Regions from separate parts of the Ancylobacter terrae genome, predicted to be linked through region 1. Evidence: riboswitches for the same ligand, from Rfam matches in the RefSeq annotation. Region 1 holds a riboswitch; the other holds the start of a gene.

Region 1 (4,702 bases):
GCCGCGGCGCTGCCAGAAGCGGCGGCGCGGGGCGGGCTGGCCCGATTCCGCCCGCCCGGGTTCCGTCTGCGCCTGCGCTTCCAGCGCCAGCGTGCGCTCCAGCAGCAATTCGTAGATCGGCCGCCCGCCGAGGCGCTGGGCCACCATGTTGGAGACGATGGTCGCGGTCATGACGGGAACGAGGATGCCGTAGGCGCCGGTGAGCTCCATCACCAGCACCATGCCGACCAGCGGCGCGCCGATGGTCGAGGCGAACAGCCCGCCCATCGCCGCGATGGCGAGGGCGGAATGGGTGTTCTCGGGCAGGGTGGTGACGAGATCCAGCGTCGAGCCGAAGGTGAGGCCGATGGTGGCGGCGAGCGCCAGGATCGGGGCGAAGATGCCGCCGGCGACGCCGGTCGAATAGCTCGCCATGGTCATCACGAAGCGCAGCAGCACGATCAGCGCCAGCGCGCCGAGCGCCGGGCTCGCCTTGGTGAGCTGCACCGCCAGCACCTCGCCGCCCTGCGTCGCCTCCGGCCGCACGAAGATCAGCACGCCCACGATCAGGCCGACCAGCGCCGGGAAGATGTAGAAGGAGGTGGCCATGCCGAGGCGGCGCACATGGTCGAGCGACCAGATCAGCGTGCGGTTGAACAGCGTGCCCACCGCGCCGAGGAGGGCGCCGAGCACGACGAAGGCCGGCAGCATGGCGAGCGGCAGCGCGTCCACGTCGAGCAGCATGTAGGGCACGTTGCCGGTCAGCTGCTGCGTGACGATGGCGCTCACCAGCGAGGCCAGCACCACCGCGACATAGGTGCGCGCGCTGTAGGGGAACTGCCGCCGCGTCTCCTCGATCACGAACAGCACCGCGGCGAGCGGCGCGTTGAAGGCGGCGGCGAGGCCGGCCGCCCCGCCGGCCGCGAGCAGGCCGCGCATGTCCTCGCCGTCCCAGCGCATGACGTCCGACACCGCCTTGGCGATCGAGGCGCCGATATGGATGGTCGGCCCCTCGCGCCCCAGCACCATGCCCGAGCCCAGCGACAGCAGGCCGCTGACGAACTTCACCGGCAGCACGAGGCGCCAGCGCACCACGCGCAGCCCCTCCATGGCGCCCTCGATCTCCGGCACGCCCGAGCCGCCCGCCTCCGGCGCGAAGCGGCGCACCAGCCAGAGCGAGGCGACGGCCATGCTCGCCCCGATCAGCGCGGAAGCCGCGTAGAGGGGCATTCCGGTCAGGCCGAGCGGGCCGGTGAGCTGCGCCGGCCAGAACCCGCTCAGCCAGACCACGCCGAGATGGAAGGCGACGCCGGCGAGCCCGACCAGCGCGCCGAGCACCACCGCGGCGGCGTGATAGACCCCGTTCCCCATGCGTCCCTCCCCAAGCGTCCCCCGCCGCTTGGGTAGCATCGCGGCGCCGGGCCCGGAAGTCGTGATTGCTGCGCTGCGGCGGATGACGGCGGTGTGGCGGCTGCCGGCGGGACGACGGGGAGGGAGGTTTCCGCCGCCCGCGATGACGTTGGGGGACCTTCAGGCGTCCGTCATCCCGGACGAGGCCGCCGGCCTCGATCCGGGACCGCTCGCCCCGTCATCCCGGCCGGTCCCGGCCTGTCTCAGGGCTGCGGCACGGCGGCGGGCAGCACCGGCGCGTAGGCCGAGACCGGCAGGGTCGTCTCGATCAGCCCGTGCTCCTTCATGAATGCGCCGAAGCGCTCGTAGCGGCCGGCGTCGAGCGCCGCCGGGGCGTGGGCGAAGCGGCGCAGCGTGTCGGTCCAGGCGGTGCGGTTCAGCTCGTCGTCGAGCGAGGGATTGGCCTTCACGAACACGCCCCACGCCTCCTGCGGGTGGTTGAGCACGTAGAGCGTCGCGCTCTCGACCGCCGCGAGGAAGCGCGGCAGCCGCGGATCGGCCACGAGGTCCTTGCGGGTGATGTAGATCAGCTCGTCGAAGGCTGGCACGCCGTGCTCCTCGGGGAAGAAGGCGGTGCCCTCCTTGCCCTCGAGCTTGAGCTGGGTGAGTTCGAAATTGCGATAGGCGCCGATGACCGCATCGACCTTGCCGGCGGCGAGCGCCGGGGTGAGGGCGAAATTGACGTTGACCAGGGTGACGTCGGACGGCGTCAGCCCGGCGCTCTTCAGCATGGTGCCGAGCAGCGCGTCCTCGAAGCCGGCCACCGAGAAGCCGATCGTCTTGCCCTTCAGGTCCGTGAGCGTCTTCACCGGCCCGTCCTTCAGCGCCACCAGCGCGGTGAGCGGCGTCGAGACCAGCGTGCCGAAGCGCACCAGCGGCAGGCCCTCCTTGACGCTGAGATAGAGGCTCGGCTGGTAGCTCACCGCCACCTCCGCCTGCCCGGCGGCGACGAGGCGCGGCGGCGCGGCGGGATCGGAGGGCGGCACCAGCGTTACGTCGAGGCCGACGGCGTCGAAGAAGCCCTTCTCCTTGGCCACGATCAGCGGCGCATGGTCGGGGTTCACGTACCAGTCGAGCAGCACGGTGAGCTTGTCGGCAGCGGCGGCCGGCGTGAGGGCCAGCGCCAGCGCGAGGCCGGCACCGGCGAGGGTCTTCAGCAGGGTGTTCGTCATCATGGATCTCCCGACACTGTGGAGATCCGGCGCATGAGCTTCTGGGGGATCATCCGGCGGCGGCCCGGATACCTCGATCCATCGGCCCCGCCTTCGCTCCGTCCCTTCGCCGGCATGACCCGGATCAGGTTCAAAGGGTCTGGCGGCTGCCATCTCAGCCCCTTGAACCCTGAACGGTTCGCGGGACACCCCTCGGACATCGGGGAGGCTAGCACCGCTGGCATGCCACGGCAACCGGCGCGGGCCTACCGCCCGACCGTCTCCGGCGCCCACGGCACCAGGCGCGCCATCAGCCGGTCGACCAGCGCGTAGAGGATCAGCGCCACGGCGACGAGGATGGTGAGCGCGGCGAACACCATGTCGGTCTGCATCCGGGCGTTGGCCTGCAGCATGAGGAAGCCGAGCCCGCCCGCCGAGCCGACCCATTCCCCGACGATCGCCCCGATCGGCGCCACCGCGGCGGCGACGCGCAGCCCGGTCGCAAGGCCGGGCAGGGCGGCGGGAATGCGGATGAAGCGCAACAGCCCGCTTTCGCTGGCGCCGTAGAGCCGGGCGAGGTCGACGAGCCCCTGGTCGGCCCGGGCGAGCCCGTCATGGAAGGCCGAGGCGACGGGGAAGAAGATGATCAGGCTCGCCATCACCACCTTGGAGGCGAGGCCGAAGCCGAACCAGATCACCAGCAGCGGCGCCACCGCGAAGACGGGCAGCGCCTGCGCCACCAGCAGCGTCGGCCGCAGCATCCGCCGCGCGGCGGGCGAATAGGCCATGGCGAGGGCGCAGGCGACCCCCAGCACGACGCCGCAGGCGAGGCCCGCCAGCATCTCGCCCAGCGTGATCAGCGCGTTCTGCGCCAGCACCTGCCTGTTGGCGATGAGCGCGCCGGCGATCCGGACCGGTCCCGGCAGGATATAGGCGGGCACGGCGAGGGCGCGCACGGCGAGTTCCCACGCGGCCAGCGGCAGCAGGGCGAGCAGCAGCGAACGGCCGAAGGAAATCATCGCGCATCCGAAGCCGTCCGGATCGACGGCACCTCTCTGGTGGACAATATATATCGACGGACGGCAAGCTTGACCCCGGTCAAGGCGGCGGTCACGTTCGGCTTATAAAAGGTTCCCCAAGGGAGCCATGCGGAGGAAACGCGATGATCAAGGACATTCTCGTACATCTCAAAGTGGGTGACGGCCCGGATGTGGCCGCCGATTACGCCGTCTCGGTGGCCTCGCGGCTCGGGGCGCATCTGACCGGCGTGGCGGTCAGCTACGAGATCGACATCCCCCATGTCTATACCGAGGCGTTCTCGACCGACTTCATCGAGACCCAGCGCGCCGAGAGCCGGCGCCTCGCCGCCCAGTCGGTGGCGCGCTTCGAGGAATCGCTGCGCGCGGTCGGCATCTCCGGCGAGGTGCGCACCATCGACGGCACGCTGGGCGGTGCCGCCGAGCAGATCGGGCTGATGGCGCGGCTCTACGACCTCATCGTGGTCGGCCAGCCGGACCCCGAGCGGATGGGCTCGGAGGAGGTGGTCGCCGAGGCGGTGCTGTTCGATTCCGGCCGGCCGGTGCTGCTGGTGCCGCTGAAGCAGGCCAAGCCCTTCTCCGCCGAGCGTATCCTGATCGCCTGGGACGGCGGGCGCGCCGCCGCCCGCGCGGTGGCCGAGGCCTGCCCGCTGCTGGAACATGCCAGCCTGGTCGAGGCGGCGGTGGTCGAGGCCGGCAAGGTGAAGAGCGACGAGGTGCCCGGGGCCGACCTCGCCCGCCATCTCGCCCGCCACGGCAAGCAGGTGGAACTGCGCCGGCTGGTGCCGGGCGGCGACGAAGGCATCGTCGACGTGTTCGTCAAGGAGATCGCCGCGCGCAACATCGACCTCATGGTGATGGGCGGCTACGGCCATTCGCGGCTGCGCGAATTCGTGCTCGGCGGCGTGACCCGCGACATGCTGGAGCGCATGCCGGTGCCGCTGTTGATGGCGCACTGACCCGCTCCCGGCCCCGGCGGCCGGGTGCTGCGACGCGGAGGCGGGCTCCGCCCCGCGCGGGGCCGTCGTCTCCGCGTGTGGTGTTCTCCGTGTCAGGTCTTCGCCGCTCCGGGCCATGCCGATCATCCCGCCCCGCCGGACGTGGCGGGGTCGCGACGCGCCGGCG
Region 2 (4,702 bases), on a different contig from region 1:
TGGTGCCGTGGACCCTCTATTCGATCGAGAGCCTGATCCTGATTTCCGGGCTCACCCACGTCCCGCACGTCTATCTCTACACCTCCTCGGCGCTGCGCAGCCTCAACCCGGAGGTGGAGGAGGCCGCCCGCACCATGGGCGCCGGGGTGTGGCGGGTCGCGCTCACGGTGAGCCTGCCGCTGGTGGTGCCGGCGCTGGTGTTCAGCGGCGTGCTGGTGTTCCTGCTCGGCGTCGAGATGTTCGGCCTCGCGCTGATCCTCGGCGACCAGAGCGGCATCACCGTGCTGACCACCTATCTCTACAAGCTCACCAACCTGCTGGGCACGCCGAGCTACCACCTGATGGCGGTGATCGCGATCATCATCGTCGCCTTCACGCTGCCGCTGGTGTTCCTGCAGCGCTACCTGCTGCGCCATGGCGCGCTCTACGCCACCGTGCGCGGCAAGGGCATGTCGGGGCGGCCGCTGCCGCTCGGGCGCTGGCGCTGGGTCGCCGCCGGCCTCGTCGGGCTGTGGCTGTTCGCCACCGTGCTGCTGCCGCTGAGCGGCATCGTGCTGCGCTCCTTCGTGTCGACCTGGGGCGAGGGCATCAGCCTCAGTGAGGTGCTCACCCTGGCCAATTACCGGGAGCTGGCCGATTACCCGAACGTGGTGCGCGGCATCGTCAACACCGTGCTGCTGGCCTCGATCGGCGGCGCCGCGGCGGTGGCGGTCTATGCCGGCGTGGCGCTGATCGGCCATCGCTGGCCGAGCCGGCTCACCGGCGTGCTGGACTATCTGGTGATGGCGCCGCGCGCGCTGCCCGGCATCATCGCCGGTCTCGCCTTCCTCTGGCTGTTCCTGTTCGTGCCGTTCCTCACCCCGTTCCGCGCCACGCTGGTCAGCCTGTGGGTGGCCTATACGGTGGTGTGGCTGGCCTATGGCATGCGCCTCATCTCCTCGGCGCTCTACCAGGTTGGGCCGGAGCTGGAGGAGGCCGCCCGCGTCGCCGGCGCCGGGCAGGCGCGGGTCTACCGCGACGTGACGCTGCCGCTGGTGAAATACGGCCTGCTCGGCAGCTGGCTGCTGATCTTCATGACCTTCTGCCGCGAATACTCGACCGGCGTCTATTTGCTCGGCCCCAACACCGAGGTGATCGGCTCGCTGATCATCTCGCTGTTCGGCAGCGGCGGGCTGGATCTCATCTCGGCGCTGTCGGTCATCAATGTCCTGCTCATCAGCGTCGGCCTGCTCGTCGCGCTGCGTCTGGGAGTGCGCCTGCATGCATGAGCTCACCGTCGAGGCCATCGCCAAGGCGATCGGCGGCGTCGAGATCCTCAAGGGCGTGTCGCTGGCGCTCAAGGCCGGCGAGGTGGTGGCGCTGCTCGGCCAGTCCGGCAGCGGCAAGACCACCATACTGCGCTCGGTCGCGGGACTGGAGACGCCGGATTCGGGCCGTATCCTGCTCGGCGACACGGTCGTGTTCGACGGCGCCCGGCAGATCGCCCTGCCGCCGGAGAAGCGCGGCCTCGGCCTCGTGTTCCAGTCCTACGCGCTGTGGCCGAACAAGACCGTCGACGCGAATGTCGGCTACGGCCTGAAGCTGCGCAAGGCGGGCGAGGCGGAGACCAGGGCCAAGGTCGGCGAGGTGCTGGAACGGCTCGGCCTCTCCGCGCTCGGCGCGCGCTACCCGCACCAGCTCTCCGGCGGCCAGCAGCAGCGCGTCGCGCTCGCCCGCGCGCTGGTCTACCGCCCCTCGGTGCTGCTGCTCGACGAGCCGCTTTCCAACCTCGACGCCAAGCTGCGCGAGGAGGCCCGCGCCTGGATCCGCGAGCTGATCCTGCAGACCCGCATCAGCGCGCTCTACGTCACCCACGACCAGGTCGAGGCGATGGCGGTGGCCGACCGCATCATGCTGCTGCGCGGCGGCGAGGTGGAGCAGGAGGGCCGCCCGCAGGATGTCTACGAGCAGCCCAATTCGGCGCTGGTGGCCGATTTCATGGGCAGCAACAACCACCTCGCCGGCCGCCTCGTCGCGCGCGAGGCCGACACCGGCGTCATCGAGGTCGCCGGCCAGCGGCTGGAGGGCCGGGTGATGGCGGACCGCCGTCCCGGCGAGGCGGTGAAGGCCGTCATACGCATCGAGCGTGTCGCGCTCGGCACCGAGCCGGCGGCGAACACCCTGCCGCTCACCGTCGAGACGGCGCTCTATCTCGGCGAGCGCTGGGAATATGTGCTGGCCGGCGAGGGGGTCCGCGTCCGGGCCTGGGCCGCCGCCACACCCGCGCAGGAGCGCTATTGGGTGGGTTTCCCGAAAGACCGGCTCTGGCTGTTCTGAGCCGCCGCGGCCGAGGCGCGCCCCTCTCCGCTCCCACCTGCCCGCTCGCTCTCCCCTCGCCGGCGCCGGGGGCGGCGCGCCCGATTGACAGGCCGGCGGCACGGCGGCACCCTCGCCGCATTCACCAGGGGGGTCCCGGCAAGGGGCTGAGATACTGCTGGGTGCGGCCTTCGGGCCGTTGCGGCGCAGTGACCCGTTGAACCTGATCCAGTTCATACTGGCGTAGGGACGGTGCGGGTGCGTCGCGCGAGCGCGGCCGGATTCCCCATGGCGCGGGGAATCCTCCCAACATCTTCCTGTCAGAGCTGGGTCTCCATGCGTTTCGCGAGGAGCCTCGACCCATGACGACCGATACCTCCACCCCTGCCGTGAGCACCGGCCCGCTGCCGGCCTCGACCAAGGTGTTCCGACCCGGCAAGCTCTACCCCGACATCCGCGTGCCGATGCGCGAGATCGCCGTGCATCCGAGCGCCGGCGAGCCGCCGGTGACCGTCTACGATGCCTCAGGCCCCTACACGGATCCGGCCGCCCGCATCGCCATCGACGCGGGCCTGCCCCGCCTGCGCGCCGCATGGATCGCGGCGCGAGGCGACGTCGCGGCCGGGCCGGGGCGCGCGGTGAAGCCGGAGGATAACGGCTTCGTCTCGGCCGAACGGGCGACCCCGCCCTTCCCGATACGCCACCGGCCGCTTCGGGCGACCGGCGGACGGGCGGTGACGCAGCTCGCCTATGCCCGCGCCGGCATCATCACGCCGGAGATGGAATTCGTCGCCATCCGCGAAAATCTCGGCCGCGAGACGCGGCGCGCCGGCGCCGGCCGCGACGGCGAGGACTTCGGCGCGGCGATACCCGATATCGTCACGCCGGACTTCGTGCGCGAGGAGGTGGCGCGCGGGCGGGCGATCATTCCCGCCAACATCAACCACCCGGAAGCCGAGCCGATGGCGATCGGGCGCAACTTTCTCGTCAAGATCAACGCCAATATCGGCAATTCCGCCGTCACCTCCTCCATGGCCGAGGAGGTGGAGAAGATGGTGTGGGCGATCCGCTGGGGCGCCGACACGGTGATGGACCTCTCGACCGGGCGCAACATCCACACCATCCGCGACTGGATCCTGCGCAATGCGCCGGTGCCGATCGGCACCGTGCCGCTCTATCAGGCGCTGGAGAAGGTGGGCGGCATCGCCGAGGAGCTCAGCTGGGAGGTGTTCCGCGACACGCTGGTCGAGCAGGCCGAGCAGGGCGTCGACTATTTCACCATCCATGCCGGCGTGCGGCTCGCCCATATCCCGCTCACCGTCGAGCGGGTGACCGGCATCGTCTCGCGCGGCGGCTCGATCATGGCGAAGTGGTGCCTCGCCCATCACCGCGAAAGCTTCCTCTACACGCATTTCGAGGAGATCTGCGACATTTGCCGCGCCTATGACGTCTCGTTCTCGCTGGGCGACGGGCTGCGGCCCGGCTCGATCGCCGATGCCAATGACGCCGCCCAGTTCGCCGAGCTGGAGACATTGGGCGAACTGACGAAGATCGCCTGGGCGAAAGACTGCCAGGTGATGATCGAAGGGCCCGGCCATGTGCCGATGCACAAGATCAAGGCCAATATGGACAAGCAGCTGGCCGTCTGCGGCGAGGCGCCGTTCTACACGCTGGGTCCGCTCACCACCGACATCGCGCCGGGCTACGACCACATCACCTCCGGCATCGGCGCGGCGATGATCGGCTGGTTCGGCACGGCGATGCTCTGCTACGTCACCCCGAAGGAGCATCTCGGCCTGCCCGACCGCGACGACGTCAAGACCGGCGTGATCACCTACCGGATCGCCGCCCACGCCGCCGATCTCGCCAAGGGCCACCCCGCCGCCCGGATCCGCGACGACGCGCTCTCGCGCGCGCGGTTCGAATTCCGCTGGGAGGACCAGTTCAACCTGTCGCTCGACCCGGAAACCGCGCGCGCCTTCCACGACGAGACGCTGCCGAAGGAGGCGCACAAGGTCGCGCATTTCTGCTCGATGTGCGGGCCGAAATTCTGCTCGATGCGCATCTCGCACGACATCCGCGCCGAGGCGCAGAAGGAGGGGATGGCGGCGATGGCGGCCAAGTTCCGCGAGCACAGCCAGCTCTATCTGACGCCGGCGCCCGGGCCGGACGCCTGACGGCCGATCGTTTCGGGGCATCCCGGAACGGCGCGACGGGGTCGCGGGCCGGCACATGGCCCGCGGCCCCATCCCGGCGCTCAGCCGTCCTCGTCGCCCTCGTCGAGCCCGTCGCGATCGGCCTCGTCATCCCCCTCTCCGACCGGGAGCCCCGGCGGGATATCGCCCGCCAGCAGCCGGTCCGTGCCGAGCAGGCCGGCATCCTCCAGCGCCTCGAGGTCCGGCAGGTC

The links. A riboswitch is a leader RNA that binds a small molecule or an ion and turns the genes downstream of it on or off. The one in region 1 is predicted to bind thiamine pyrophosphate.
Region 2: linked by a shared signal. The riboswitch ahead of thiC (phosphomethylpyrimidine synthase ThiC) and the one ahead of ACEUEL_RS13585 (ABC transporter substrate-binding protein) in region 1 are both predicted to bind thiamine pyrophosphate.

Annotation. Positions count from the first base shown of each region.
Region 1 is NZ_JBJGXH010000001.1:2,825,166-2,829,867, reverse strand. Features, by position in the region: gene clcA (H(+)/Cl(-) exchange transporter ClcA) at 1-1,350, opposite strand, end outside; gene ACEUEL_RS13585 (ABC transporter substrate-binding protein) at 1,593-2,561, opposite strand; TPP riboswitch at 2,646-2,764, opposite strand; gene ACEUEL_RS13580 (ABC transporter permease) at 2,807-3,559, opposite strand; gene ACEUEL_RS13575 (universal stress protein) at 3,703-4,536, shown strand.
Region 2 is NZ_JBJGXH010000006.1:15,668-20,369, reverse strand. Features, by position in the region: gene ACEUEL_RS21805 (ABC transporter permease) at 1-1,268, shown strand, start outside; gene ACEUEL_RS21800 (ABC transporter ATP-binding protein) at 1,261-2,316, shown strand; TPP riboswitch at 2,433-2,563, shown strand; gene thiC (phosphomethylpyrimidine synthase ThiC) at 2,658-4,472, shown strand; gene scpB (SMC-Scp complex subunit ScpB) at 4,553-4,702, opposite strand, start outside.